One region of the Methylobacterium sp. 77 genome, then DNA from elsewhere that is predicted to be linked to it. Evidence: predicted binding sites of a transcription regulator. Region 1 holds the regulator's gene; each other region holds the start of a gene.
What was found. The regulator PhoB, encoded in region 1, activates phosphate uptake and scavenging genes when phosphate is short. The targets are predictions, from matches to a motif close to TGTCATNNANCTGTCAT.

Region 1 (10,297 bases):
CCGCCGCCGCCGCCGCCGACTGGAAGGCCGCTCCAGGCTTCGGCATCTCCCTCGTGAACCAGGCCGGCGACGATGCCTGGCCGATCACCGCTGCCACCTTCATCCTCGTCTACAAGGACCCCGCCGACACGGCCAAGTCGGCCGAAGTCCTCAAGTTCTTCGATTGGGCCTACAAGAACGGCGACAAGCTCGCCACCGACCTCGACTACGTGCCGCTGCCCGAGAACGTCGTCTCCCTGGTCCACGCCGAGTGGAAGGAGATCAAGGGCAAGGACGGTAAGCCCGTCTTCTAAGGCGGTCTTCCGACCGTTTCCACGCCCTGGCAGGCCTGGCGAAAACGCCGGGCCTGCTCCGCAAGAAGACGCGGTGGCCCATCTCGCCACCCGCCGCCTCACACGATACGACCCCTCAAGGTGAAGAAGCAGACGTCGGATGGCCGCCTTGACTGAACAGATCGCGCTGGCACGCACGGGTTCCCCCCATCGCAAGAAACCGGGTGGACTCGGCGACCAGATTTTCCGCGCCGCCTCCTACGCGTCTGCGCTGCTGGTGCTCCTCTTCCTCGCCGGCATTCTGGCTTCCATCGCCTACGGCGGATGGCCGGCCTTCGCCGAGTTCGGCCCCGGCTTTCTCACATCGAGCGCCTGGAACATCGGCCAGGAACAGTACGGCGCCCTCGTCGCCATCGTCGGCACCGTGGTCTCGGCCTTCCTCGCCCTGGTCATCGGCGTGCCGATCTCCATCGGCATCGCCGTCTACCTGACCCAGCTCTGCCCCGGATGGGCGAGGAAGCCCGTCTCGATGACGATCGAGCTTCTCGCCTCGGTGCCGAGCATCATCTACGGCATGTGGGGGCTGTTCATCTTCGCCCCGCTCTTCGCGCATTACGTCCAGATGCCGGTGTCGAGCCTCGTCGAAGGCCTGCCCATCATCGGCACGCTGTTCTACGCCCGCGTTCCCTCCGGCGTCGGCATTCTGACGGCCGGCATCATCCTCGCCATCATGATCGTGCCCTTCGTCGCCTCGATCACCCGCGACATGCTCGACCAGATCCCGACCATGCTGCGCGAGAGCGCCTACGGCATCGGCTGCACGACCTGGGAGGTGGTGCGCCACGTGCTGGTGCCGCAGGCTTCGGTCTCCATCATCGGTGCGGTGATGCTTGGCCTCGGCCGCGCGCTGGGTGAGACCATGGCGGTGACCTTCGTTATTGGAAACGCCAACCGGCTCTCGGCCTCCGTGTTCGATCCCGGCTCGACCATCGCCTCGCGCATCGCCAACGAGTTCAACGAGGCCGATGGCCTCCAGCTGAGCTCGCTGATGGCTCTCGGCTGCATCCTCTTCGTCATCACCTTCGTCGTCCTGATCATCGCGCGCCTGCTCGTCCGGCGCGTGAAGGTCGCCTGAGCCCGGGAGCCCGCATCATGGACGCCGTGAACACCCTCGCCACCCCCGCACCCGCGCGTATCAGCCGTGTCCGGTCGAGCCGCCGGGTCGCCGACAAGCTGCTCATCGTCGGTAGCACGATCGCGACGCTGATCGGCATCGTCGTCCTCGGCTCAATCCTGCTCATGCTCATCGTCGAGGGTGTGAAGGGCTTCTCGCCGTTGCTCTTCACCGAGCCGACACCGGGCCCCGGTTCGGAAGGCGGCGGCATCGCCAACGCCATCCTGGGCAGCTTGGTTCTGACCTTGATCGGCATCGTCATCGCGACGCCGGTGGGTGTCATGGCCGGCACTTATCTCGCCGAATACGGTCGCAACTCGAAGCTCGCCGACCTCATCCGCTTCCTCAACGACATCCTGCTCTCGGCCCCATCGATTCTCATCGGCCTGTTCGTCTACACCCTGATGGTGAAGCCGATGGGGACCTATTCGGGCTGGGCCGGCGGCGTCGCGCTCGCCATCATCGCGACCCCGGTGATCGTGCGCACCACCGAGGACATGCTTCGCCTCGTGCCCTCGACCCTGCGCGAAGCAGGTGCAGCACTCGGCGCACCGCCCTCCATCGTGATCAAAAGCATCACTTGGCGCGGAGCCAGTGCGGGCATCGTCACCGGCATCATCCTGGCGCTGGCCCGCATCGCCGGCGAGACTGCCCCGCTGCTGTTCACCGCGCTGAACAACAACAACTGGTTCTCGCCCAACCTCATGGGCGGCATCCCGAACCTCCCGGTGATGATCTACCAGTTCGCCCTTTCGCCCTACTCGAACTGGCAGCAGCTCGCCTGGGCCGGCGCCCTGCTCATCACCGCCACGATCCTTGCCCTGTCGATCGTGGCCCGCTTCGTCATCAAGAGCGAGCGGGCGCGCTGATCCCGCGCCCCCGTCCCATCCCGCCTTCGACAAGGACACGCACCCGATGAACGCCGCTCCCGCGATCCCGCAGGCCCAGTTGACCGGACGCCACAAGGCCGACGAGCAGGCCCCCGTCCGCATCGCCGTGAAGGATCTCAACTTCTATTACGGCTCGTTCCACGGCTTGAAGTCGATCAACCTCAACTTCCATGACCGGCAGGTGACCGCTCTGATCGGCCCGTCGGGCTGTGGGAAGTCGACCCTGCTGCGCACCTTCAACCGGATCTACAGCCTCTATCCTGAGCAGCGTGCGGAAGGTGAGATCCTGCTCGACGGGCAGAACGTGCTCGATTCGAAGGTCGATCTGAACGAACTGCGCTCGCGCATCGGCATGGTGTTCCAGAAGCCGACGCCCTTCCCGATGTCGATCTACGACAACGTTGCCTTCGGCCTGCGCCTCTACGAGAAGCTGCCCAAGGCCGATCTCGACGTCCGCGTCGAGGAATCCCTTCGCAAGGCGGCCCTCTGGGACGAGGTGAAGGACAAGCTCAAGCAGTCCGGCATGGGGCTGTCGGGCGGCCAGCAGCAGCGTCTCTGCATCGCCCGCACGGTGGCCCAGCGCCCCGAGGTGATCCTGTTCGACGAGCCGACCTCGGCCCTCGACCCGATCTCGACGGGCCGCATCGAGGAACTGATCGAGCAACTGCGCTCGGAGTTCACCATCGTCATCGTGACCCACAACATGCAGCAGGCCGCGCGCATCTCGCAGTTCACGGCGTTCATGTATCTCGGCGAATTGGTCGAGTTCGGGCCGACCACCCGGATCTTCATGAATCCCGAGAAGCGCCAGACCCAGGACTACATCACTGGCCGCTTCGGCTGAGTTCGTCCGCGCCGCCCCCGGGCGGCACCGGTCCCGATCGAAACGCGATGCAGGCCGTGTCAGGCGGCACTGATCGAGGAGTGCGAGCATGCCCAACCACATCGTCAGTTCCTACGACACGGAACTGGAAAACCTGCGTCGCTCGATCTCCGAGATGGGCGGCATCGCTGAAAAGATGATGACCGATTCGGGCAATGCCCTGGTGCGGCGGGACGTTAGCCTCGCCCAGGCGGTCATCGGCGCGGACAAGCGTCTCGATTCGATCCAGCACGAGGTCGAGGAGCGGGCGATCCTACTCATCGCCAAGCGCCAGCCGCTCGCGATCGATCTGCGCGAGACGATCTCGGCGATCCGCGTCTCGAACGACCTCGAGCGGATCGGCGACCTCTCCAAGAACGTCGCCAAGCGCGTGGTGGCCATCGCCGATCAGGTTCAGCCGCAGAAGATCGTCATCGCCGTCCAGCACATGGGCGACCTCGTGCAGGAGCAGCTCAAGGACGTGCTCGACGCCTATGCGAGCCAGGACGTTAAGGCAGCTTTCGACGTGTGGGAGCGCGACGACGCCATCGACGCGCTCTACAACTCGCTTTTCCGCGAGTTGCTGACCTACATGATGGAAGATCCGCGCAACATCTCGTTCTGCACGCATCTTCTGTTCTGCGCCAAGAACATCGAGCGGATCGGCGACCACACCACCAACATCGCCGAGACGATCCACTATCTCGCCACCGGCGAGAACGACCTCGCCGAGCGGGATCGTCCGAAGAACGACGCGTCGAACTACGCCACCGTGACGTTGCCCGAAGGCGCCTGATCGTCACTCCGGTCCATACGCCGCGGCAGAGAGCTTCGTGGCGCGACCCTCATGCGGCCGTCCCGATGTCGAGCGGGGTGGCCGCCCTCACCCTGAAAACACCCGCATGAGTACGCGCATCCTGATCGTCGAGGACGAGGAGGCCCTCACCCTTCTCCTTCGCTACAACCTTGAGGCCGAGGGCTTCGTCGTCGATTCCGCCGCGCGCGGCGACGAGGCTGACCTGCGACTGCAGGAGCAGGTTCCCGACCTCGTCCTCCTCGACTGGATGATGCCCGGCCTGTCCGGCATCGAGCTATGCCGGCGGATTCGTGCGCGGCGCGAAACCGAGCGGCTGCCCGTCATCATGCTGACGGCGCGCGGGGAAGAGGGCGACCGCATCCGTGGCCTCGGCACCGGCGCCGACGACTACATCGTCAAGCCCTTCTCGGTACCGGAGCTGCTCGCCCGGGTGCGCGCGCTCCTGCGCCGTGCCAAGCCCGCCCATGTGGCGGACCTGTTGATTGCCGGAAACATCGAGCTCGACCGTGTCAGCCACCGCATCCGACGGCAGGGACGCGAGATCCATCTCGGGCCGACCGAGTTCAAGCTCCTCGAATTCCTGATGCAGAGCCCCGGCCGTGTGTTTTCCCGCGAGCAGCTCCTCGACGGGGTTTGGGGGCACGACGTCTATATCGACGAGCGCACGGTGGACGTGCATGTGGGCCGTCTGCGCAAGGCGATCAATCGCCCACGTCAGAGTGATCCGATCCGCACCGTACGGGGCTCTGGCTATTCCTTCGACGAGATGTTCTCGACCGACGAGTGAGCGCCGGCTCGCCGATCGAGCCAGTCCGGAAAGGGTCGCCTGCGTCTCCGCATGCCTGGGCAATTATCCCGGCACTATCGGCCGGTGCCTTCGGCATGTTCCCGAGCCATGAGAGCGGCTCGCGCGAGGCGGCCGCGATGCGCTTCGGTCATCCGCGTGATTTGCAGATGCGAGGCCATCCTCGCCTCGACGCCGGGTGAGGGATCGAGATCGCGGGCAAGGCCGGCAAGTTCCTGGAGCGGGATGTCGGCGACCGGCCGGATCTCGCCCTTGGATGGCCGGAAGCGGACCGGTCCGGACGGGACATCGCCAGCCGGCCAGAGGATGATGCGCTCCTCTTCCTTCGTGCACGGATGGAGCGGAGCGATCGCGATCGACGCTCGCTGGCGGAGGCGACTCGTGATCCGGGTAAACCCGTGCGCCCTCACGATCCGTTCGGCGACGCGATCGGCGAAGATCGGACCTTCCGCTCCGACGATATGCGCCGCCATGGCGGTGAGCGTGGGACCGTATTCCGCGTCGTGAAACCGCGCGGGTTTCGCGGCCGGCGCGAAATCCGAAAGGTCGGCGACCTCGTAGAACGGCAATGGCTCGATGAGGCTCGCCTCGGCCTGCCGCTGATCGGGTACGGCGTCGGCTGTGACCGGGGCCGGCTTTGCTCGGTCGGCATCGAGATGGGCCCGAAGCGCGATGTCGAGCCGGTCGAGGGCGCTCTCGGAATCGTTCCACCAATCGGTGCTCCAGACCCGATGGATCCGCCATCCGAGATCGGTGAGCACCCATTCGCGCAGGCGGTCCCGGTCTCTCGCCGTCGCCGCCCGATGATAGGTTGCGCCGTCGCATTCGATTCCGGCAAGGTAGCGGCCGGGACTGTCGGGATGGACAATACCGAGGTCGATGCGGAACGAGGACACTCCGATCTGGGGCACTACGCTCCAGCCGCGTGCGTTCAGCGCCGCCATCACCGCTCCTTCGAACGGAGATTCGACGTCTCCCCCCGTTGGCGCGGCGGCCGTTTCGAGGGCGCGGGCACCGTGTTCGGCGAAATCTAGGAAGTGCTTGAAGTCGCGCACCCCACGGGCGCTGCCGCGGCCGAGATCGACCTGATCGGCACGGATTGAGGCAAAGACCACGAGTTCGCGCCGGGCGCGGGTGATCGCGACATTGAGCCGGCGGTGGCCGCCATCGCGGTTGAGGGAACTGATCTGCCCCGTGATCCGGCCTGCCGCATCGGGGCCGGCCGCCACCGAGAACAAGATGCTGTCGCGCTCGTCGCCCTGGACGGTCTCGAGGTTCTTGACGAAAACCGGCTCTTTCCATGTTCGCCCGTCGAAGAAGCGTTCCAGCTCCGGCTTTGCCCGTCGCTCGGCATCGAGCAGGTTCTCGATCAGCCGCTGTTGCTCACCGTTGAAGGTGACGATCCCGAGGGAGCATTCCTCCGCCGCGAAGGCGGGTGCCGTGAGGCGTGTCACCACATCCGCCACCAGCGCGCGCGCTTCGGGCCGGTTCACCCGCGCACCGCCGCGCTCGTAGAGACCGTCTTGAACGTGATGCAGCCGCACCGCGCGGTCCTCAGTGACGGGCGAGGGAAATGTGATGAGGCCGCCGCGATAATAGTGCCGGTTCGAGAAGGCGATCAGGCTCTCGTGGCGGCTTCTATAGTGCCAGGCGAGGCGCCGCTGCGGCAGGTTCGCCGCGAGGCACTCGTCGAGGATGCTCTCCTGATCGGTGACGTCGAGACCATCGGAGAGGTCGTCTACGCCGCGATCCCCGACATTGGTCGGCGGCAACTGTTCGGGATCGCCGACGATGACCACCTGTCGCCCCCGCGCGATGGCGCCGATGGCATCCCATGGCGTGATCTGCGAGGCCTCGTCGAAAATCACGACATCGAACGGCTTCGCCTCGGCCGGCCAGTATTGGGCGATCGAGAGCGGGCTCATCATCAGGCAGGGCGTCAGGCGGGTCAGAGCGTTCGGCATCCGCGCGAAGAGCTGGCGCAGGGGCATGTGCCGGGCGCGTTTGGTGATCTCGCGCGCCAGCGTGCCCCATTCGGGATCGGCGCCAAAGGCGGTGGCGAGCGGGACGCGGCCACCGATGCGGACACGCACCGCCCCACTCGCCAAACTGGAGAGCCGGGCGTCGGCCTCACCGAAATCACGGATCGCCTCCTCGTGACGCTGGCCCATGAAATCGCGCAGGCGGATGTCGTCTGTCACGGCGTGGTCGATCCACCAGCGCGCATAGGCGCTCTCGAAAGCCGGCAGAATGGCGCCGTCCTCCAATGTCCCGGCCTCGATCGAGGCAACGAGCGGGCCGAGCCCTGCCTTCGTTGCCTCGCTCACCGCAGCCTGCCACCTCGCCCATACCTGCGCCTTGGGCAGCGCGCTGCGCCAGCGTTCCGCCACCGCGAGGCTCCCGGTGACCCAGTCCTCCTCCGTCTCCAACGGGCGTTCCGGCTTTGCCCTGCCAGTCAGGCGTCCAAGCGTCTCGATCGCTTTCCCGGCAGCGACCCTGTGGGCGGCGAATTCCTCCTTTGCCAGAGCGAGGCGACCGCCGGGCTCCAGCCGCCCATCCTGCGCATCGAGGAATTCGGCGAGCCTCGCCCGAAGCACTTCGGGACCGCCGACGAGTGGGGCCATCGCGGCGACGACCGAAGACAGTCGTGTCGCCCAGGCCATCGCCGCCGTGAAGACGTCGGTCGGTGCCGCCGCATCCGACCAAGGATGATCGAGCGGTGCGATGGCGCTCGCGAGTTGGTCAGCCAACGCGGGCTTCGTAGCCTGCAGGGCCTTGATCTCGACCAGGGTCACGAGGTCGGGGCCGATATCCTCCGGTGCGCCACCTTGCGCGAAGGGGGCTACCAGGCCGCGAACCCGCTTGAGGCGCCGCCCCCGCAGGAAGATATTCGAGGCCTTCGCCTCGCGCCATTCGGTGAGCAGGCGGCCGAGGTCGCTTGCGAAGATCGAAGGTGCGTAGGGAACGAAGAGGCGGGCATTCAGGCGGGCAAGCTCATCCTGCCAGATGCGACGCGCCTCGACGGCTTGGCGAAGCGCCGCGCCGCCCGGTCCGAGGAAGCGCAGGCCCATCCGCGCTTCCGGCCGGAATACGGCGACGGCGAGGGAAGCGAGACCGCGCAACCCATCGTAGGTACGGCCTAGCGGCACGAGCCCCATTGCCTCGGCGAGACGATGTCCGGATTGTGCGAAATCCGGCAGGGTTCGACTGAGTTCGGCGACGGCCCGTTCCATCTCGATCCGCCAAATCGGCGACCACGCGATCGCGCCGATGCCTCGGAGGGGATGGTTCGCGCTGTCGCCGACGATGGGGCGAAGGGCGCGAAGTTCGTTGCAACGAGCGCGCAGGCTCTCTCGGTGGCCGGGTGAGGAGATCGCCTCCTTCGGCCAGGTAAGCGCGATCCCGTCATGGCCGGCCTGCCGGTCTGCGATCACGCGCGCCATGGCCGCATGGGCGCTGAGACCGTTCGCCCGCGTGGCATGCAGGCTCTCGACGACGCCGTTCAGGCTCTCCCTACGGTGTTGAAGATCCGCGGCCGCCTCATCCCAGGGGACGGACTCGTCACCTCTCGCGGTCCAGGCTTCGCGCAACTGTGCGATGACGTGCGATTTCTGGGCTTTGGCCGCATGGACTTCGAGGCAGCAGGCGCCCAATCCGACGGCATCGAGGCGACGGCGCACCACGTCCAGTGCCGCGCTCTTCTGCGAGACGAACAGCACCGTGCGTCCGAGTGCCAAGCACTGGGCAATCATGTTGGCGATGGTCTGGCTCTTGCCGGTGCCGGGCGGCCCGAACAGCACGAAATCCTTGCCGGAGGCCGCAGCGAGGATGGCCGAGACCTGTGAGGAATCGGCCAGGAGCGGCGTGAAGATTCCAGATGGCGGATGCTCTGCATCGAGGCGTTCCGGCACGGGGAAACCCGTACCGTCGCCATAGGGCAGCTTCGGCGTTTCGAGGAGGTGGCGTACCACCGGGCTGCGCTTCAGAAGATCCGTGCGCTCGCTCAGATCCTTCCACATCAGGAACTTGGTGAAGGAGAAGACCGAGAGCACCACCTCGTCCGTGACCTCGAAACCCTTGAGGTCGCGGATATGGCTGCGCACGATCCGCCAGGTCCCCTCGATATCGATGCCGGATTCGTCGCTCGGCAGGCCGTCGGCGAAATCCGGCATATCGAGGTCGAAATCCTGCCGCAGCATTTCTAGCAGCGTCGGATTGAGGCGCGCTTCCTCGTCGTGACGGACCAGCCGGAACCCGGCGCGGACGCTGGTCCGTGTGAGGGCGACCGGCACAAGCAACAGGGGCGCGCGTGCCGGCGGCATGCCTCCCCCGCGTGTCCAGGTGAGGAACCCGAAGGCGAGGAACAGGACGTTTGCTCCCCCCTCTTCGAAACTGCCGCGCGCGAGCCGGAACAGGTCGGTGAGGCGGACCTCCAGCTCTTCCGCATCGACATCGACGGCGATCTCGCCCCGTTCCAGGTTTGTGACGCCGACCGTTGCCTCGGAAGTCGGCCGGGCGACGAGCCGGAATGCGCGGGCCGCCGCAAGACCATCCTCGAACGCGCCCGGCTCGGGACAATCGAGGGCAAGCGATCCCTTCCCCGGCTTGAAGTTGAGGAGCTTGTTCCTCAGCGTGAGGTCGAGGAGCCGCAGCTTCCAGGCTTCCAGCCTGTCGCGGGGCTCACGCCGCGGCAGGTCGAGGCGCGGAGCGGGAAGATCCTCGATAAAGGCCGGCGGCGCCCGAAGTGCCAAGGCAAGCGGAGCCATCACCGACGGAGTCTCCGCCGGCAACCCGGTCTCGCCCATGTCGAGGGGCCTGATACCGGCGAGGCGCGCACGCCGCAGATCAAGGACGATCTCCAGCGGAGCCTCCGCATCCGCTTCGATCAGGCGCCCGCCGGCCGCCACCGCATCCGCGAAGAGCCCCGGCGGATCAGCCGTGAGGATCGTCGTCTCGACAAGGATCAATTCCTGGAGGTCGCGGCGCTTCCTCAATGCCTGGGCGTCGTCGCCAATCGTTTCCGGGAGGGTCTCGTCCACGAGCCATAGTCCTATAAGCGCATGGCCGCGGGTGAGAATCAGGAGCGGGTTGAGCCCGGCCTGTTCGCAGCAGGCAGCCCAAAGCAGAGTCAGGTCGAGGCAGGTGGCGAGGCGCCGCTGCACGATCACGCCGGGGCTGCGAACCTTCTGTCCCGACCGCTCGAAGCTCGCCGGAGGCAGTACGTAGGTGATCCGCATGGCCGCGATCGCCACGTGGATCGCCTCGGCCATCTCCCAGGCCCTGGCGCGTCTGCCGCTGCGATACCCGTCGAAGGCGGTACTCCGCTTTGCCGTTTGGAGCATCGAAGCGGCGGCGCGCAGGATGCCGTCCACCGCTGGATCGTTCGGCCTGACGAAGGCCGCAAGCAATTCGGGAGCTGAATTCGCACCGCCCCAATGGGACGGTGGCATGAGGCGCAGGTCGAACTCCTCCCTGCC
Region 2 (10,297 bases), 3.3 Mb from region 1:
GCCCGCCTCGGCCTCCTCACCTCGCTGATGGCGGCGCCCAAGGGCCTCGCCTTCGGCGACCTCAAGCAGCTCTGCGGTCTCACCGACGGCAACCTCAGCCGCCATCTTCAGGTGCTGCAGGAAGCGGGCCTCGTCGATATCCGCAAAGGCCATGGCACCGGGCTCGCCAACGGTCTTGGAAGCGCCCGCCCGCTGACCACCTGCCATCTGACGCCGGCCGGACGGCAGCGCTTTCTCGATTATCTCGCCATCCTCGAACAGGTGGTGCGGGACGCGGCCAAAGCCGCCGAGACCGCCGGTCTCCCCCTCGTCGCCCGTCCGGCCTGACGCCCGAGAACCGTCTTTTTTTGCCAAGGAGCTTTGTAATGCAAAGTGAACGCACGCCCGGCTTGCACATCGGGATCATCATGGATGGCAACGGGCGCTGGGCGACCGCACGCGGCCTTCCGCGCGCGCTCGGTCACAAGGCCGGCGTCGAGGCGATCCGCCGGGTCGTGGAGGCGGCGCCGAAACAGGGAGTCGGGACCCTCACCCTCTACGCCTTCTCCTGCGACAACTGGAAGCGACCGGAAACGGAGGTCTCCGCGCTGATGGGGCTACTCCGCCTCTACCTGCGTAACGAGATTGCCCGCCTGATCGAGAACGGCGTGCGCCTCAGCGTGATCGGCCGGCGCGACCGCCTGCCGGAGGGCCTGGCCGCCGACATCGCCCGCGTGGAAGCCGCCACAGTGACGGGGAGGGCGCTGCACCTGCGGGTCGCCATCGACTACTCCGCCCGCGACGCCATTCTCGCCGCCGCGCTCGCCGGCGCCGGCAGGAAAGACATCGGCCGCGAGGCCTTCTCGGCCCTGGTGACGGGCGACGCATGCGTGCCCGACGTCGACCTCGTGATCCGCACCAGCGGCGAGCAGCGCCTCTCGGACTTCCTGCTCTGGGAGAGCGCCTATGCCGAACTCCACTTCACCGAGCGGCACTGGCCGGATTTCGACGCCGCCGACCTCGCCGAGGCGCGCGCCGCCTTCCAGCGCCGCGACCGCCGCTTCGGGGGGCTCGGCGCCACGTCAGCCGCCGCCTGAATCACTGGTGACACGGGAGGGAAAGCCATGCGCATCGTCCTCGTCAACGTGCCCCACCCGGCCATCGGCAGCCGGATTCCCGACGACCATCTGCCGCCGCTGGGACTTCTCGCCGTCGGCGGCCCGCTCATCGACGATGGACACGAGGTGCACCTGATCGATGGCGAGTTCGGCCCCATGGAACCGGGCGCGCTCGTCGCGGAGGCTCTGGCCCTCCGCCCCGATGCCGTGCTGTTCGGGCATTCCGGCTCGACCTCGGGCCATCCAGTCATCACCGACATCGCCTCGCGCCTGGCGAGAGCGCGACCGGGTCTCGCCATCATCTACGGTGGGGTGTTCCCGACCTATCATTGGCGCGAGATTCTCCACGACGAACCCTACGTCACCGCCATCGTGCGCGGGGAGGGCGAGGAGACGGCGCGTCGGCTGATGGCCGCCCTCTCTACACGAAGCCCCCTCGCGGCCGTGCCAGGCATCGCCTTTCGCAGCGGCGACGGGCCTCATGCCACTCAAGCCGCCCCCGTGATCCGCGACCTCGACGCCTACCGCGTCGGCTGGGAGCTGATCGACCACGCCCGCTACAGCTACTGGGGCGGATTACGGGCGGTCGTCGTGCAATTCTCCCGCGGCTGCCCGCATCTCTGCAATTATTGCGGCCAGCGCGGCTTCTGGACCCGCTGGCGACACCGCGACCCCGAGCGTTTCGCCAAGGAACTCGCCCGGCTTCACCGCGAGCACGGCGTGCGGGTCATCAATTTCGCCGACGAGAACCCCACCGTCTCGAAGAAGGCGTGGCGGATCTTCCTCGAAGCGCTGATCGCGGAGGATGTCGGCCTCATCCTGGTCGGTTCGACCCGAGCCGACGACATCGTGCGCGATGCCGACATCCTGCACCTCTACAAACGAGCCGGCTGGGCGCGCTTCCTCCTCGGACTGGAAAGCACCGACGAGGCGACGCTCGCCCGCATCAAGAAAGGCGGCACCACCACCACGGACCGCGAGGCGATCCGCCTTCTGCGGCAGCACGGCATTCTCTCCATGGCGACCTGGGTCGTCGGGTTCGAGGAGGAGACCGATCGGGATTATTGGCGCGGCCTGCGCCAGCTCCTTTCCTACGATCCCGACCAGATCCAGATGCTCTACGTGACGCCCCACCGCTGGACGCCGTATTTCGGCCTCGCCGCCGAACGGAGGGTGATCCAGACCGATCGCCGTCGCTGGGACTACAAGCATCAGGTCCTGGCGACCCGGCACATGGCGCCATGGCGGGTGTTGTTGTGGTTCAAGCTGATCGAGGTGGCGGTCCAGGCGCGCCCGCGCGCCATGGCGCGGGTGTTGTTCCATCCCGACGCCGGGCTACGCCATGCGATGCGCTGGTACACGCGGATGGGCCGCAGGGTATGGCCCTATTGAATCGTGAACTTTCTCCGCGACCCCTTGACCAGCAACGGGCCTAGCGTCGCTGAATTCTGGGGCCAACCTCAGGAGAACGAGGAGGAATCAATGTCGGCGACCCGTCCGGAACGGACTGCCGGACAGAAGCGCCGACGCGGCGTGATGGGTAGCCTCACACGAAGACGAGGAACATTCCGCAGCTTGCGACGAACCCAGCGAGCGAGATGGCCGAGAGGGTAATCAACCTGGACGATGCGGCCGGGCCGTCATCCTGGCCATCGTCGATCAGGGAAAAGGCATGGCCCGCGGCCTGGGACGCGCGGATCAGATCGTCGTGACGCACCATGCTCAGAGCTGCGGACGGCGCCATGTCGATCTCCCAATCGCATCCTTATTGGGTGTGAAAACGCACATGATCATGATTGGTTCCGGACTGCTGGCGTCATCCACCCGCCATGTCCGCGCCCTACGCTTCCTCGACCGCTTCCACGGAGAACGAGTTGACGATGACCGAGCCGCTGCGCACCCGTTCGCAGGCCGCTGAAGACGGCGAGGATGCCGGCTCCAATACCAGCCGCAACGCCACTTTCGGGGACGTGGTCGCTGCCCGGTTCGACCGGCGCGACCTGTTGCGAGGCCTCCTCGGGGTCGGCGCCATCGCGGCGGTGGTGACGCCTCGGGCACTCGCCGCCAGCCCGGCCGCGACGGCTCGGACGGAGGCGCCGGCGTTTCCGTTCACGGAGATCGAAGCGGGCTCCGATGTGCATCACCACGTCGCCGACGGGCACGATGCCGACATCCTGATCCGCTGGGGCGATCCGGTCCTGCCCGGCGCGCCCGCCTTCGATCCACGGAACCAGTCGGCGGCCGCACAGGCCCGGCAATTCGGCTACAACAACGACTTCGTCGGCTACTTCCCGATGCCCGGCGCCGACGACCCGGCCGCGCACGGCCTTCTCGTGGTCAACCACGAATACACCAATGAAGAGCTGATGTTCCCCGGCCTCGGCCGCCAGGACATCAAGACCGTCGCCTTCAAGGGCATGAACCGCGACCTCGTCGACATCGAGATGGCCGCCCATGGCGGTTCGGTGATCGAGGTGAAACGCACGGACGGCAAATGGGCCGTGATGCCGGATTCCCGATACGCCCGCCGCATCACCGCCGAGACGCCGATGGCCTTGTCAGGCCCCGCCGCAGGCTCCGACCGGCTGAAGACGTCGGCCGATCCGTCGGGCCGGGCGGTGAAGGGGATGATCAACAACTGCGCCGGCGGCACCACGCCCTGGGGGACGTGGCTCACCTGCGAGGAAAACATCAACTACTACTTCTCCGGTGTTCTCGCCGAGGATTCGGCCGAGGCGCGCAACCACAAACGCCTCGGCCTGCCCGGCAACGCCTATGCCTGGGGTCGCTTCCACGAGCGCTTCGACCTCTCCAAGGAGCCGAACGAGCCCAACCGCTTCGGCTGGGTGGTGGAGATCGACCCGTTCGATCCGGCCTCCGTCCCAACGAAACGCACGGCGATGGGCCGGTTCAAGCACGAGGGTGCCGCCGGCATCGTCGCGAAGGGCGGGGCTTACGTCGTCTACCAGGGCGACGACGAGCGCTTCGACTACGTTTACAAGTTCGTGACGGATGCGGCGGTGAACGTCGCCGACCGGAGCGCCAACCGAGACATCCTCGATTCCGGCACGCTGCATGTGGCGAGGTTCGATGCGGATGGGCGCGGCGCGTGGATGCCCCTGGTCTTCGGGCGAGGCCCATTGACGCCGGCGAACGGGTTCGGCTCCCAGGCGGACGTCGTCATCGAGGCTCGTCGCGCCGCCGACCTCCTCGGTGCCACCAAGATGGACCGGCCGGAGGATGTCGAGGCCAACCCGAAGACCGGCAAGGTCTACGTCATGCTCACCAACAACGTGAAGCGTAAAGCGGACGATGTGAACGCCGCCAACCCGCGCCCCGACAACCGCTTCGGCCACATCGTCGAACTGACACCGGATGATGGGGACCACGCGGCCCTGGGCTTCGGCTGGGAGATCCTGGTCAGGTGCGGCGATCCCTCCATCGCCGCGGTCGGCGCCACCTTCTCCTCGGCGACGACGAAGGACGGTTGGTTCGGCATGCCGGACAATTGCTCGATCGACGGCCAGGGCCGCCTCTGGGTCGCCACCGACGGGAATTCGCCCTCGAAGACGGGCCGGAATGACGGCATCTGGGCGATCGAGACGCAAGGGCCGGGGCGGGGTACGGCCAAGCACTTCTTCCGGGTGCCGAACGGCGCCGAGATGTGCGGCCCCTATTTCAGTCCCGACGACACCACGTTCTTCGTCGCCGTCCAGCATCCCGGCGAGGCCGACGAGGAGGATCCGAAAGCCTTGCCCGCCACCTTCGAGGCCCCCTCCACCCGCTGGCCGGATTTCGACGAATCGATGCCGCCCCGTCCCGCCATCGTCGCCATCACCAAGCGCGGGGGCGGACGGGTCGGGACCTGAGGGGCGGAGGCGACTCCGATACCCCGACGACACAGCGTTAACGGAATCGGCGCAAGCTGTGCAGGAACACGGGGAGGACGCGGTCCGCGAGGGCGGCGACGCTTCACGTTTCCGTTTCGTTCCTGTATGGTTGATCGATGACACAGCGCGAGACCTCACGCCAGGCCGTTGCGGCCCCAGCCGGCGGCCGGCCGAGCGACCTGTTCGCAGGTGGTCAGGCGCCCGTGCGGGGCGCGAAAGCGTCTTCCGCCACCCGCGCCCCCCTCGACAAGCTCCCCGTCGAATCCGCCGAGGCCGGCTACGATGCCTCGTCGATCGAGGTGCTGGAAGGCCTCGAGCCGGTCCGGCGGCGGCCGGGCATGTATATCGGCGGCACCGACGAACGCGCCCTGCACCATCTCTTCGCCGAGGTGGTCGACAACTCGATGGATGAGGCGGTGGCGGGCCATGCCAGCTACATCGAGGTGGAACTGGAAGCGACCGGTCACCTCGTGATCACCGATAACGGGCGCGGCATCCCGGTGGACCCGCACCCGAAATTCCCCGGCAAATCCGCCCTCGAAGTCATCATGACCACCCTCCATGCGGGCGGCAAGTTCGACTCGAAGGTCTACGAGACATCGGGCGGCCTGCATGGCGTCGGCATCTCGGTGGTCAACGCCCTTTCGGACATCCTCGAAGTCGAGGTCGCCCGCGGCCAGATGCTCTACCGCCAGACCTTTTCACGCGGCCATGCGCAGGGGCCACTCGTGGAGGTCGGCCGGGTGCAGAACCGGCGCGGCACGCGGGTGCGCTTCCATCCCGATTCGGAAATCTTCGGGGCACTGAAGTTCGATCCGCGCCGGCTGTTCAAGATGGCCCGTTCCAAGGCCTACCTGTTCGGCGGTGTCGAAATTCGCTGGCGCTGCGCGCCGTCCCTGATCGAGGGCATGACCGACGTGCCGGCCGAGACCGTGCACCGCTTCCCCGGCGGCCTGCGCGACTATCTCGCCCGTGATCTTGAGGGCAAGGAACTCGTCACGGACGCGGTCTTCTCGGGCAAGATCACGAAAACCGGCGGGCACGGCTCCCTCGAATGGGCCGTCGCCTGGATGGTGGTGGAGGACGGGGTCTCGCACTCCTACTGCAACACCATTCCCACCGCCGAGGGCGGCACCCACGAGAGCGGCCTGCGCGTCGCTCTACTGCGGGCCTTGCGCGAACATGCCGAGCGCGTCGGCCAAGCCAAGCGCATGACCTCCGTCACCACCGACGACGTCATGGCCACCTGCGCCTCGATGCTCTCGGTCTTCATCCGCGAGCCGGAATTCCAGGGCCAGACCAAGGACAAGCTCGCCACGGTGGAAGCGTCGCGCATCGTCGAGACGGCGATCCGCGACGCGTTCGACCATTGGCTCGCCGCCTCCCCGGCCCAGGCCAACAAGCTCCTCGACTGGGTGATCGACCGGGCCGAGGAGCGGGTCCGCCGGCGCCAGGAGAAAGAGGTCGCGCGCAAGTCCGCCACGCGCAAGCTGCGGCTTCCGGGCAAGCTCGCCGACTGTTCCAAGGCCGGAACGGCAGGCTCCGAGATCTTCATCGTCGAGGGCGATTCCGCCGGCGGATCGGCCAAGCAGGCGCGCGATCGCGCCAGCCAGGCCATTCTTCCGCTGCGTGGAAAGATCCTCAACGTCGCCTCGGCGAGCCGGGACAAGATGGGCGCCAACCAGCTCATTTCCGATCTGACCCAGGCGCTGGGTTGCGGCACGGGCAACAGCTACAAGGGTGAGGATCTGCGCTACGAGAAGGTCATCATCATGACCGACGCGGATGTGGACGGCGCCCATATCGCCTCGCTGCTGATCACCTTCTTCTACCGGCAGATGCCCAAGCTGATCGACAAGGGGCATCTCTACCTCGCCATCCCGCCGCTCTACCGGCTGACCCACGGCGCCAAGACGGTCTATGCCCGCGACGACGCCGACAAGGAGCGGGTCATCAAGACCACGTTCAAGGGCGGCAAGGTCGAGATCAGCCGCTTCAAGGGGCTGGGCGAGATGATGCCGGCGCAGTTGAAGGAGACCACGATGGACCCGAAGAAGCGCACGCTCCTGCGCGTCGCGGTCCTCGACGAGGCACGGGATTCCACCGGCGACGCCGTGGAGCGCCTGATGGGCAACAAGCCCGAAGCGCGCTTCGCCTTCATCTCCGAACGGGCCGCCTTCGCCGATGGAGCGGCCCTCGACATCTGAACCGGAGCGCCGATCCCCGCTCCGCGCGAACGCGTCCAGACGTCGTTTTCGACACCGCCGATGCGACGGGACCGGACGGAGCCGATCGCTCCTAGTTCGCGACGAAAAAAAGCCCGGCCTTTCGGCCGGGCTTTTCGTTTGCACCATCCCGACGGTCGCGCGGGTCCCGAAGGAGCGCGCGATCGCCGGGTCGGATCGGCCTAGTACGAGCCGAACTTGTAGTTCAGGCCGGCGCGGACGACGGCGAACTCGGTCTCGCGAGCCGAGGGGCTGAGCGCGATGACGTTGGTGGCGGGGTTGAACACCGAACGGGCGCCGCGGCCGTCCTGCTCGAGGTTCACGTACAGGCCTTCGACCTTCAGGGTGACGGCCGAGGACTTGAAGAAGTTGAAGAACGAGTCGGTGGGGAGAGCGTATTCGATACCACCGCCGGCAGCGTAGCCGGTGCGGAAATCGCTGCTGCCCGAACCGCCGTCGCCGTAGGCGAAGCCGCCGGTGCCGTACACGAGGGTGCGGTCGAAGGCGTAACCGATACGGCCGCGAACGGTGCCGAAGAAGTTCATCTCGTTGCCCGGCAGGAGAGCCGTGGCGGCGGGAGCCGAGAAGGCGGCGCCGGGGGTGCCGGTGAAGGTGTAGGTGCCGGCGCGCGACTTGTTGCCGAAGTCGGTGTACTGGGCGTCAGCTTCGATACCGACGACCACACCCGAACCCGGGGTGAACTGGTAGTTGTAGCCGACCTGGCCACCGCCGGTGAAGCCTTCGAGGCTGTTGTTGTTGTTCGAGACGAGCACGCCGTTGGTGCCGCCCGAGTTCAGCACGGAGCCGGTGGGCAGGTTGTAGCGGTCGCTGTTGCTGCCGGCATCGAAGCCGTAGCCGGCGTTGATACCGAAGTAAGCGCCCGTCCAGGTGAACACCGGCACCGGCACGAAGATCGGCGGGGCAGCGCGGCGCGGAAGATCGGCGGCCGAAGCGACGCTGGTCAGGCCGGCGAGGACGGTCGTAGCGAGAAGCAGTCTTTTCATTGTGTTTCGGGTCCTGATGGGCATTGAGCCTGGGTGGCTTGTAGGCTCGGACGGAGGTGAGGTCTGTCGCATTCCTGCAACAACATTCACCGAATACAAGGCTCACCGTCAATGAACGGTAAAGGTTAGGTCCAGGTGAGGATTGAGCGGCCGCCGGTGTGTTCTGGCGCACGTCAGGCTCTTTCCGGACACAATTGCGTGACGAGCCAGATCCGTTGCCACGACGTCCCATCTCCATTTGCAAGAATGACTGTCTAAGCGGAACAATTCTGCAGAACGCGGGTTAGGACCGGATTTTTATCACGGCGGTCGCTGTCAGTGGCGCTCGTTCGCCCTTGGCAGAGACGGTGCAGGCGCAGGATCGTGCCCTGGCACGCAGGCGCAGTAAGGCGGAATTAACCGTAACCGGCGATCTTGTATCGCAAGCGGTCGCAGACGGCATTCAGCAGTGGCGAAGCCCTACGGACATCCCTGTCGATGCATCGATTTTCATGATCCGGCCGTTCGCTTCCTCCAAGCCGGAGCCGTTGGAAGAAAGCCGGCTCGCCGCGCCGACCTTGCTGCCATGGGCGATCAAGGTGTCCCTCATCCTGACGGCGGTCGGATTCGGCGCGAGTTTCTATCTCTCGAAGGCGCTGCCCGGATCGACGACATCCGCCCAATTGGCGAGACTGGCCGAAGACCCGGCGACCACGGGGTCGATCGCCGGAAGCCGCCGGTCGTCCGGCATCGTCCCGCGCCCATCCCCCGCCGGAAACATGGACCTCAGGCTGCGCTGATCGTCACGAATGCGACGGCGTGAGCGACGTGTCTTCGTCACCGACGGAGGCGATCCGTCGGTGACGGGACCGGCTCCCGATCAGCCGGCCGAGACCCATAGCTCACCCTTTCCGAGGGTGGCGAGATCGCCCGAATAACGCTTGAGCGCGCCGGTTGCGAGATCGGCATGGGCTGGGCTCAATGCGCGCAGAGAGCGGGCGAGAAGCCGTAGGAACACGAGGTCGTGGGTTCCGGTCTCGACGAAACTCGGGCTCAGGGCGCCGTGCCCACCGGCGAGGATCGTGCCGCGCCGCATGCCGTAGCCCGGATGGTCGCCCACGGAGAGGGCCGCGATCGTGCCCGCGATCATCCGCGATCCGGCATGGGCGCCGGCGGCACCGACCAGGATCATGCCGCGCCGCATGCGGTCGCCGAGAAAATCGCCGGCCGATCCGCGGATCACCAGAGTGGCGCCGTCGAGCCCGGCCTTAGCGGCGTAAACCGCCCCGCCAGCGTGATCCCCGGCATCGCCTTCGATCGTGATCGTGCCGCCCTTGGCTCCGGACCCGGCATAGGGACCCGCCGATCCCGTCACCGTGATGGAGCCCGACGCCATGCCGGCGCCGAGGCGCTGGCCGACATCGCCGAGCACGCGGATCGTGCCGCCACTGAGCGACGCGCCGACCTGGTCGAGCCGGGATGAGCCGCCCTCGATGGTCAGGCTGTCGGAGCCGTCGAGCGACACCGAAAAACAATCGCCGAGCGTCAGCCCGCGACGGCTGGTGCCGACCGGGAGATTGCTCGCTTCGGCTTCTGTCAGCCCGCTCAGCGACAGTGGCGTCACGTGAAGGAAATCGAGCCGCTCCGGCGGCTCCTGGCGCAGGGTGAGGGTGCTCATGCCGCTCCAGCCTCGCTCGCCGGCTCTTTCGAGAGCAGGTCCTTCAGGTGATAATGGTGGCGGCCGAGATTGCCGCCGTAATTGCCGGCCGTCACCGCCACCAGCCCGTGCGCGGCACCGGCCTCGGTCGAAGCGTGCAGGGCGGCGCGCATGGATTCGGCCACCGAGCGCGAGGTGAGTCCGTCGATGACGATCTCCAGCACCACGCCGACCTCGGCCGCGAGTTCCGAGCCAGCCCGCCCTTTCAGGGTCGGGCAATAGGCGTCGTTGGTGGAGGCCATCATGCCCTTGGTGCGCGCGCCGACCTTCGAGCCGGAGCGGACGATGCCGCCGGGAAAGGGCAGGATCACATCCGGCACCGAGCGGGCGGCATCCACCGCGATCTCGGCGACCTTAAGGGTCTCGGCATGCGTGCGACCGAGGA
Region 3 (10,297 bases), 1.6 Mb from region 1:
AGACGGGCCTGGGCCGTGTCTCGGCTCGCGACCGCGCTGTCGAGCCGCGCCTGCGTGACGTTGCCGTTGGTCATGAGCCGGCGCTGCCGGGCCTCGGTGGCATTGGCGTTCTCCGCCTGCCCCATCGCATCGGCGAGGTCGGCTTCCGCGCGTGTGAGCGCGAAGCGCGTCACCACCGGGTCGAGCGCGGCGATACGCTGCCCCTTCTTCACCACGTCACCCATCGTCACGTCACGGGCGATCATGCGGCCGGCGATCTGGAAGCCGATCTCCGACTGGTAGCGGGGCGCGACGAATCCGGCGAAGGGCCCGAACAGGATCGTCTCGACGGGCTTCGCCACCGTGTAGAGAACGGGCCGTACCGGCGCCGGGCCGGCATCCTCCTCAGCGGCGTGGCAGGCAGCGAGGGCGGCAAGAGTGGCCGCGATCACGACGAAGCGGGCACCGGCGCGGATCATCGAACGATCTCCTCGGCAACGGAGACCGTCTGGCCCGGCCTGAGGAACTGGATCCCGGCGATCACGACCTCCTCGCCCGGCTCGACGCCACCGGACAGGGCGATCGTGTTGGGCGAGTAGCGGTCGATGGTGACGATGCGCGGGGCGACCTTGCCGCTGGCCGGATCGCGGACCCAGACCGCCGGGCCGTTCTCCCAGCGATAGAGCGAGGACCAGGGCAGGACGATCGCGGATTGCGGCCGGAACTTGCCGGTGCCGATGACGATGGAACCGAGGGTCATGGCGGAGGGGGTATCCTTGAGCCCGACCTTCACCCGAACCGTCCCGGAGGCGGAATCGACGCTCGGCGAAATCTCGCGCACGGTGCCCACGGTCTGCACCTTCGGGTCCGCCTGCAGGGTGATACCGACCTCCTTGCTCTCGGGAGGGGTCGCCAGCACGGCCTCGAAGACGTTGAACACCGCATCGCGCGGGCCATCCTCGGCCATCGTGAGGACGGTCTGGCCGGCCTGGACCACCTGCCCGACCTCGAAGCTGCGGCTCAGGACGATGCCGTCGACGCCCGCTTTCAGATCGGTGTAGGAGAATTGCTCCTGGGCCGTGCCGAGAGCCGCCTTGGCGGAATCCACCGACGCCTGGGTCGTGCGCAATTGCTGCTCGGCATCGTCGTAGCTCGGCCGCGTGGTGTAGCCGCTGGAGAGCAGCATCTCCTGGCGCTTGAAGTTGACCTTGGCCTGGGTCAGCAGCGCCTCGGCCGAGGTGAGCGCGGCCTGAGCGTTGTTGAGATTCGAACGCTGCTCCTGCGGATCGAGCTTGGCGAGAACCTGATCGGCGGTGACATGGTCTCCGACCTCGACCAGACGGGTGGCGATCTTGCCGTTGTTGCGGAAGGCCACGTTCACCTGCGACTGAGCCTGGATATCGCCGGTGAAGACGAGATCGGCGGAGATGGTGCTACGCTCGGCCTTCGCCGTCCTGACCACCGCGACGCTCTGCTTCGCCGCGCCCGCAGCGGTCGGGCTCGCCGCTTCCGTCGCATGCGCGGGAATGCCGAGCATGGCGACGACACCGATCATGACGACGGCCCGGGCGGTGCGGACCCGGCGAACGGACTTGGTCAGACCAGACACTGCAATCCCGTTCCGTTAAAGCTCTATCGAACCCTATCCCTATCGGCTATCTTACCGACCGTCCAGACGGTTTTTAGCGAGAGTGAATCAGATGGTGAAGCCGCGCACACGGCGCGAGGACCGGGCGAGCATCATCCTCGATGCGGCAGAGAGCCTGATTCGGCGTTCGGGCACGCGCACCCTGACGATCGATGCGGTCGCGACCGAGGCGAGCTTGAGCAAGGGTGGAGTGCTGCACCATTTCGCATCCAAGGACGCACTGATTTCGGCGCTCGCCGAACGCAAGCTCAAGGAGATCAAGGAGGGCATCGCCCGGCACGAGGTCGCACAGGGGGCTGGCCCCTCGGCCCTGCCCCTGGCCCTGATCGCCCATGCTCGCGAGGTCTATGCCGACGAGGAGGGATTTCCGCGAGCGCTTCTTCTCGCCTCGGCGGAGAACCCGGAGGCTTTCGCCGGCTTCAACGCCTTTCTCAGCGAGCGGCTCGCCGGATTGGAGAAGATCGAACGATGCCCGGGGATCGGCGCCGCGCTGGTCTTCTCGACCCTGGGCCTGCTGATCACCCGGACCTTGGGCTTCCATTCCATGGAGGGGCCGCAACTCGAGCGGCTGTTCGACGGCCTCGAGAAGGTGGCACGCTCGGTCACGGAGGGTGAGACGCCGACGACGGACACCTGCGGCTCGGATTGACGATCGTCAGACCAGGGCCGCCATGGCCTGGAAGACGATGGCGTGGCGGGCGGCGAGCGCGTCGATGTCGCTGGCATAGCCGCCACCGATGACCGCGACGAGGGGGATGCGGCGGCGGCGCGCCTCGCCGACGACGTAGCGATCGCGCGCATGCAGGCCGGCATCGGTCAGCGACAGACGTCCCAATCGGTCGTCCGCATGGGGGTCGACCCCGGCATTGTAGAACACGAGGTCCGGGGCGAGGCCGTCGAGGAGGCTCGGCAGATGCGCCGCGAGGATCGCGGCATAGCCGGCATCGTCCACGCCGTCTCGCAAGCCGATATCGAGATCGCCGGCGATCTTGCGCGTCGGATAATTCTTCTCGGCATGAATCGAGAGCGTGAACAGGTCCGGCGACCCGGCGAGGCAATCGGCGGTACCGTCCCCCTGATGCACGTCGCAATCGACGACGAGGGCCCGCCGGATCGTGCCCTCCGCCTGGAGCGCCAGGGCCGCGATGGCGACGTCGTTGAACAGGCAGAAGCCGGCACCGGTCTCACGCCGCGCATGATGGCTGCCGCCAGCTGCACTTCCGGCGAGACCGTATTCCAGAGCCAGGCGCGCCGCGGCGAGTGTGCCGCCGGCGGACGCGCGCGAACGGGCGACGACGCTCTCATCCACCGGCAGGCCGATGTTGCGCTCGATCTCCCGCGACACCGAGCAGGACAGGATCGCCTCGACGTAATCCGATCGGTGCGCGCGCCTCAGCAGAGCCGCGTCGGCCGGCTCCGGCCTGACGAAGCCGGCGGGCGCCAGACCGAGCTGCACCAGCGTCTCGGCGAGGCGCCCGTATTTCCGCATCGGGAAGCGATGCCCGTCAGGCAGGACGGCTTGATAGGCCGGATGGACGACGATGGGCGGGATCATGCCAGATCGGCGATCATCCGCGCGGCCAGCGCGGCGCCGCTGTCATAGGCGGCCTCCACCCTCGGGCCGAGGCACCAGTCGCCGCAGGCGCCGAGCTTGAGCGAGGATTCGTAGATGCAATCCTCGTTCAGGGCCGTCTCGACGAGGGCATAGCGCCAGCGATGGGCACTGGCATGAATCGGCCTCACCGCGGTTCCGAGGCTGGTCTCGATGGCCCCGACGAGGATCCGGGTGACCTGCTCCCGCGTCTCTTCGAGATGCGCACGCGACCATTCCGGCGTGGCGTGGACGACGACCTGGACGGTTTCGGCCGAACGGCCCGGCTTGCTGTCCTCGCGGAACATCTGAGCGATCGCCCCGCTCCCGTCGCTCAAGGGACCAGCCTGCAACGGGCAATCCCGCTCACAGGCGAGCATCAGCGACCAGCAAGGCGCGTAGACCGGCACATCCAGGCCCGGCAGTGCCAGGCCGCTCGCTTTCATGAGTTTTGCGACCTGGGGAGACGGGAAGCTCACGGCGACCGCATCGAAATCATCGTCTTCGGCGCCTTCCGCGATCGCGAGGCGCCAGACGCCGTCCGTCCTCTCGATTCGCGTGACGGTCCGGTCCGAGCGCGTATCGATCCCTTCGAGGAGATCACGCACCGGGGCGGTCATTCCCGGGATGCCGACAGATCCGCCCAGCGCATCCCAGGCGCCGGCGACACCTCGCCGGGTCCAGTCGGCCAGACGCTCGCTGAAATTCGCGCCTTGCGCACGCATGAACTGGGCGCCGTGGTCGAAGGCGAGACCGGAATCGGCGACGCGACGCGTGGCCATGCGGCCGCCGATGCCGCGGCCCTTGTCGAAGACGGTGACGCCGAGACCCGCCTCGATCAACCGCCGGGCGGCCACCGCTCCCGATATCCCCGCCCCCAGAACGGCCACGCGCTTCGTCTGGCCCACGCCGTTCCCTTCCTCGCCAGGGGAGCCGACCGGCTCCGCACCTCTGTCATACGACTGAAACAGCCCACCTGTTAGGGCCTTGGACGTGGACAGGTTCCGTCGGGTGGCGGATGCCCGGAGGAATTGCGGCATGATCGGCAGCATCGAGACCGGCGCGATCGTCGCGCTCTCGCTCTGTGCCGTGCTGACCCTGGTCAACCTTCTCAGCGTCGCCATCGCCGCATGGCGGATCGGTCGTCACCGCGGCGCCCCGAGCTTTCCCACCGCCGCGCCGATGTCCCTGGTGCGCCCGGTCTGCGGCCTCGAAGCCTTCAGCGAGGAGATGCTCGAGCGCGGCTTCACTCTCGCCCATCCGGATTACGAGCTGATCTTCTGCGTCGCCGACGGCCGCGACCCGATCATCCCGCTGCTGCATCGCCTGATGGCGGGCCATCCGGCGATACCGGCGCGGCTCATCATCGGCGACGAGCGCATCAGCGACAATCCGAAGCTCAACAATTGCGTGCGCGGCTGGGAGGCGGCCCGGCACGAATGGGTGGTGCTTGCCGATTCCAACGTGCTGATGCCGCCCGACTACCTCCAGCAGCTTCAGGCTTCATGGCGCCCCGATACCGGGCTCGTCTGCTCGACGCCGATCGGCGCACGGCCGAGCGGGTTCTTCGCAGAACTCGAATGCGCCTTCCTGAATACCCTCCAGGCCCGCTGGCAATATACCGGTGAGAGCCTCGGCCTCGGCTTCGCGCAGGGCAAGAGCATGCTCTGGCACAAGCCCTTCCTCGACGCGAATGGCGGCATTCGGGCGCTCGCCGCCGAGATCGCCGAGGATGCGGCGGCCACCAAGCTCGTGCGCGCCGCCGGCAAACGCGTCCACCTCGTGTCGTCGCCTTTCGAGCAGCCTCTCGGACAGCGGGCGTTTCGCGAAGTCTGGTCGCGGCAGGTGCGCTGGGCACGGTTACGCCGGGTCACCTTCCCGCACTTCTTCGCACCCGAGATCGGCTCGGGCGCGCTGCTGCCCTTCACCATCGCCGCTCTCGCCGTCCCGACCCTGCCGGTTGTCGTCGGCGTCGTCGCGATGGCCACGCTCTGGTACGGGGCGGAATACGCGCTGGCCGCTCGCGCCGGCTGGCACCGCTCACCCCGCCTCCTCCTCGCCTTCCTGCTCCGCGACACGGTCCTGCCCGTCATGTGGCTCAGCGCCTGGATGCAGAGCGCCATCGTCTGGCGCGGGAACGCCATGGACATCCGCCCGAAAGAAACGACGCGCCTACGTGCCCGCGCCGAGGCAGCATAGAGGACGAGATCCCCATTTCGCATTTGGCGATCCGCGCGTTCGGCAGCACTCTTGCTTGGCCGTTGCACAACGGCCTCTCGTGCCGACGGCGGGAACCCATCATGCAAACCGAATCCACCGGCCTCCATAAAGGCCTGAACGCGTTCCACCTCTGGGGCATCGCCGTCGGCCTCGTGATCTCGGGTGAGTATTTCGGCTGGAGCTATGGCTGGGCCAGCGCCGGCACGCTCGGCTTCCTGGTCACGACGGTTTTCATTGCGGCGATGTACGTCGCTTTCATCTTCAGTTTCACCGAACTCACCACGGCAATCCCCCAGGCCGGCGGTCCCTTCGCCTATAGCAAGCGCGCCTTCGGACCGATCGGCGGCTGCATCGCCGGCTACGCCACGCTGATCGAATTCGTCTTCGCGCCTCCCGCCATCGCCCTCGCCATCGGCGCCTATCTCAACGTCCAGTTTCCGGGCCTCGACCCGAAACACGCGGCGCTCGGCGCCTACCTGATCTTCATGACCCTCAACATCATCGGCGTGCAGATCGCCGCCACGTTCGAATTGTTCGTCACCATCCTGGCGGTCGCCGAACTCCTCGTCTTCATGGGCGTCGTCGCCCCGGCCTTCAGCTTCAGCAATTTCGCCGCCCACGGATGGGCCGGCGAGTCGACCTTCACGCTGGCGTCCATCGGCGGAATGTTCGCGGCCATCCCCTTCGCGATCTGGTTCTTCCTCGCCATCGAAGGCGTCGCCATGGCCGCGGAAGAGGCGAAAGATCCCAAGCGCACCATTCCGATCGCCTACATCACCGGCGTCCTGACGCTCACCGTCCTCGCCTTCGGGGTGATGATCTTCGCCGGGGGTTCGGGCGACTGGCGGACCCTGAGCAACCTCAACGATCCCCTGCCCCAGGCGATGAAGACGGTGGTGGGCGAGTCAAGCGGTTGGCTTCACATGCTGGTCTGGCTCGGCCTGTTCGGCCTCGTGGCCTCGTTCCACGGCATCATCATGGGCTATTCGCGCCAGATCTTCGCTCTCGGCCGCGCCGGCTACCTGCCCGGCTTCCTCGCCAAGGTGCATCCACGCTTCCAGACCCCGCATGTGGCGACGGTGGCCGGCGGCCTCGTCGGCATCGCAGCGATCTACAGCGACAACCTCATCGAGATCGCGGGGCAATCCCTGACGGCGAGCATCGTCACGATGGCAGTGTTCGGCGCGCTCGTGATGTACGGCATGAGCATGGCCGCCCTGTTCAAGCTGCGTCGGAGCGAGCCCGATCTGCTGCGTCCCTACCGGGCGCCGTTCTTCCCTGCCGCACCGGCCTTCGCCCTGGCCATGGCCGCGATCTGCTTCGTGGCCCTGGTCGTGTTCAATCCCGTGATCTTCGTGATTTTCCTCGCTGTGATGGCGGTCGCCGTCCTCGCCTCGCATTTTCTGGCGAAGCCGACACTTGCCGCCCCCACCACGACGTTCGATCCGGCCATCTGAAACGCGAGCGCTCGCATCGAGGCCCGGCATTGCCCATAAGGCGGAGATGAAGATCGGAATCATCGAGGCGGGCGCGCCGCCCGCCCGTCTGGCCGGAGCCTACCCATCCTACGGCCGTATGGTGCAACGGCTCATCGGCGGCGAGGCGGACGTCGTGACATTCTCGGTGGCGGAGGGGCAGCTGCCCACATCCACGGCGGGGTTCGCTGGATTCGTCGTCACCGGATCCGCGGCGGGCGTCTACGACGACCTGCCGTGGATCGGTCCGCTCAAGGACTTCCTCGGCAGCGTCGATGGCCGCGCCAAACTCGTCGGCCTCTGCTTCGGGCACCAGGTGATGGCGGCGGCCTTCGGCGGCACGGTCGAGAAATCCGAGAAGGGCTGGGGCATCGGGCTCCACAGCTACGATATCTTCGAATCCGCAGAATGGATGAACGATGCGCGGCGCGTCTCGGTCCCGGCCATCCATCAGGATCAGGTGATCGTTCCGCCGGACGACGCCCGCATTCTCGGCGGCAACGCCTTCACGCCCTACGGGATCCTGTCCTACCCCGAACGACGGGCGATCTCGTTCCAGGTCCATCCCGAGTTCGAGTCCGATTACGCTACCGCTCTCATCGCCGGACACCATCCGTCAGTGCCTCACGACGAGATATTTCGGACGGCCGCTCTCACGTCTCTGCGAGAGCCCAGCGACGCACCCCGCGTCGGCGGCTGGATACGCCGCTTCCTGCGATCGCCGTGACGGGAAGCCGAAAAACGCAGATGGTTAGGATTGCGGCGGCGAATGGTGCGGGCGGTCGGAATCGAACCGACACTCTGTCACCAGAACCGGATTTTGAGTCCGGCGCGTCTACCAGTTCCACCACGCCCGCAACATTCGCGTCATGGCACAGGATCGCGCGGACGGCCAGTGTCTTGCGGGAGGGTTTTGCAGGGAGACCGTGCCGCGGTGGTTCCGGCTCGCAACCTGGACCGGGTTGTGCTCAAAGGGCCTCGCGCCTTCCCCTATCGGATAGAAGCTGATTCATGATCCGCCGCCTCTACGAGTGGATACTCGCGCTCGCGGGCAAACCGTCGGCCCCTTACGCGCTCGGTGCGGTGGCCTTCGCGGAGAGTTCGTTTTTCCCGGTCCCGCCCGACGTGATGCTGGTGCCGATGGCGGTGAGCCGGCCCGACAAAGTCTGGTTCTACGCGACGATCACCACCCTGTCGTCGGTGGTCGGCGGCCTGCTCGGCTATGCGATCGGAGCGCTGCTCTACGATTCCATCGGGGTCTGGCTGTTCTCCGTCTACGGGCTGACCGACAAGGCCGAGAGCTTCCAGGCCTCCTATGCGCATTACGGGCATTGGGTGATCCTGCTGAAGGGCCTCACGCCGATCCCGTTCAAGCTGGTGACGATCACCTCGGGCTTCGCCCATTACGACCTGCTCTGGTTCGTCGTGCTGTCGCTGATCACCCGAGGCGCGCGTTTCTTCCTGCTCGCCGGGCTTCTCAAGCGCTACGGCGTTTCCATCCGCGCCGTCCTCGACCGGCATCTCAATGTCGTCGCGGCCATCTCGGTGGCCGTCATCATCCTCGGCTTCGTCCTGTTCAAGGTGCTGCTGTGATCGATTATTCGTCCCTTCTCCGCCTTCGCCGCGCCGCGCTCGCCGTCCTGCTCGGCTCTGCGCTGGCAATCGCGGGTGCGCTCTATTTCCAGTTCGTGCTCGGCTATGTGCCGTGCAAGCTCTGCCTCACGGAGCGCCTGCCCTATTATGCCGCGATGCCGCTGGCGATCCTGGCGTTGTTCGCGCCCGAACGTCTGACCCGCTTCATTCTCGGAATCGCTGCGCTCGGCCTGATCTACGGAGCGGGGCTGAGTGTCTACCATGCGGGCGCCGAATGGGCGTGGTGGGCCGGCCCCTCCGATTGCGGCGGCGGCAGCGGCGCCAATCCGAGCGATGTCGGCGATTTCCTCGACACGCTGAAGGCGACGCGGGTGGCGGATTGCTCTACCGCCGCCTGGCGTTTCCTCGGAATCTCGCTCGCCGGCTGGAACGCGGTCGTCGCCTTCGTCCTCGCATCCATTGCCGGAACGGCGGCGCTCAAGCGCTGAGAGGATCAGACCTCAGTTGAGGTCGTCCGGCAGGGAAGGAAGCGGGGCGACGTCGATTCCTTCCTCGATCAGCGCTCGCGCTTCGGAAGGACTGGCCTCGCCGTAGATCGGCCGCGAGGTCACCTCTCCGTAATGCATCCGGCGGGCCTCTTCGGGGAACTGGCGACCGACATCGTCGGCTGTCCGGGTCACATGCTCGCGGACCGCGCGCACCAGGGCGCGCAACTGCCGCTCCGGTTCAGCCATCACCGGCATGGTCGTCGGCGGTGTCGGCGCGGGAACGGTCGACGCATTCGACGAGGCCTCCGGCGCCGAACCGACGGGTGCAGGAAGTTTGGAGACGGGCGGTCGGGAGACGGGCTTGGCCACTGCCGGTGACATCATGGCCTTGGCGACCTTGGTGGAACCGCAGATCGGGCACTCCACGAAACCGCTTCTGGCCTGATCGTCGTAGGAGCCGCTGGAGCGAAACCACCCCTCGAAATCGTGCCCGTGCTCGCAGACGAGCGTATAGCGGATCATCGGCGGGAACGAGCCAGTCGCATCGTCAACCCGCCTGACCTACGCGTTCCACCGTGAAGGGGCGCGCATGTTTGAGGGCGGGGATCCGTCCCCGAGCCTCGGTGACGCGGGCGAGGTCGATCTCGGCCAGGATCACACCCGGCTCGGCCCCGCCGGCATCCGCCAGCACCTTGCCCCACGGATCCACGATGATCGAATGACCATAGGTCTCACGGCCGTCTTCATGGCGACCGCCCTGAGCCGCCGAGATCATGAACGAGCCTGTCTCGATGGCGCGGGCGCGGTGCAGGACATGCCAATGCGCCTCACCCGTCTGCTTGGTGAAACAGGCCGGCGCGCTGAGGATCGTCGCGCCAGCTTCCGCCAGGGCCCGGTAAAGGGCGGGAAAACGCAGGTCGTAACAGATCGCGATTCCGAGAGGAGCCCAGGGGGTCTCGGCGACGATGGCGCAGGCCCCACCCGTGTAGGTGTTGGATTCGCGCCAGCGCTCGCCGTTGGGAAGGTCGACATCATACAGGTGAAGCTTGTCGTAGGTGGCGGTGATCGCGCCTTGTGCATCGATCAGAAACGCCCGGTTCGCGATCTTGTCGCCGTTCCGGACGGCAAGGGAACCGATATGGACGACGATGCCCTGCTCGCGCGCGATGTCGCGCAGGGCCGACAGGGTCACGTCCTCGTCCTGTTCGCTCACATTGGCGAACAGGCTCGCCTTGTCCCGCACCACCAGCGACGTCATTTCCGGCGTCTGGACGTAATGCGCTCCCTGAGAGGCAGCCTCGCG

Region 2: the regulator PhoB is predicted to act here: its motif matches at 2,912-2,928, upstream of A3OK_RS0104820 (PhoX family phosphatase).
Region 3: the regulator PhoB is predicted to act here: its motif matches at 4,171-4,187, upstream of A3OK_RS0112930 (ceramide glucosyltransferase).

Annotation. Positions count from the first base shown of each region.
Region 1 covers NZ_KB910516.1:4,312,236-4,322,532, forward strand. The annotation lists gene pstS (phosphate ABC transporter substrate-binding protein PstS) at 1-293, shown strand, start outside; gene pstC (phosphate ABC transporter permease subunit PstC) at 433-1,407, shown strand; gene pstA (phosphate ABC transporter permease PstA) at 1,425-2,315, shown strand; gene pstB (phosphate ABC transporter ATP-binding protein PstB) at 2,362-3,180, shown strand; gene phoU (phosphate signaling complex protein PhoU) at 3,269-3,994, shown strand; gene phoB (phosphate regulon transcriptional regulator PhoB) at 4,101-4,802, shown strand; gene A3OK_RS0120455 (DUF3320 domain-containing protein) at 4,877-10,297, opposite strand, start outside.
Region 2 covers NZ_KB910516.1:1,033,493-1,043,789, forward strand. The annotation lists gene A3OK_RS0104800 (transcriptional regulator) at 1-327, shown strand, start outside; gene A3OK_RS0104805 (di-trans,poly-cis-decaprenylcistransferase) at 366-1,076, shown strand; partial or broken gene bchE (magnesium-protoporphyrin IX monomethyl ester anaerobic oxidative cyclase) at 1,104-2,711, shown strand; gene A3OK_RS0104815 (hypothetical protein) at 2,644-2,841, opposite strand; gene A3OK_RS0104820 (PhoX family phosphatase) at 2,978-4,966, shown strand; gene parE (DNA topoisomerase IV subunit B) at 5,104-7,194, shown strand; gene A3OK_RS0104830 (porin family protein) at 7,395-8,216, opposite strand; gene A3OK_RS23890 (hypothetical protein) at 8,552-8,995, shown strand; gene A3OK_RS0104840 (formylmethanofuran dehydrogenase subunit C) at 9,076-9,873, opposite strand; gene fhcD (formylmethanofuran--tetrahydromethanopterin N-formyltransferase) at 9,870-10,297, opposite strand, start outside.
Region 3 covers NZ_KB910516.1:2,735,287-2,745,583, forward strand. The annotation lists gene A3OK_RS0112905 (efflux RND transporter periplasmic adaptor subunit) at 1-458, opposite strand, end outside; gene A3OK_RS0112910 (efflux RND transporter periplasmic adaptor subunit) at 455-1,516, opposite strand; gene A3OK_RS0112915 (TetR/AcrR family transcriptional regulator) at 1,680-2,276, shown strand; gene A3OK_RS0112920 (histone deacetylase) at 2,283-3,182, opposite strand; gene A3OK_RS0112925 (NAD(P)-binding protein) at 3,179-4,126, opposite strand; gene A3OK_RS0112930 (ceramide glucosyltransferase) at 4,257-5,417, shown strand; gene eat (ethanolamine permease) at 5,519-6,895, shown strand; gene A3OK_RS0112940 (GMP synthase) at 6,942-7,640, shown strand; tRNA gene A3OK_RS0112945 (tRNA-Leu) at 7,684-7,770, opposite strand; gene A3OK_RS0112950 (YqaA family protein) at 7,925-8,506, shown strand; gene A3OK_RS0112955 (disulfide bond formation protein B) at 8,503-8,994, shown strand; gene A3OK_RS0112960 (DUF1178 family protein) at 9,007-9,516, opposite strand; gene A3OK_RS0112965 (carbon-nitrogen hydrolase family protein) at 9,542-10,297, opposite strand, start outside.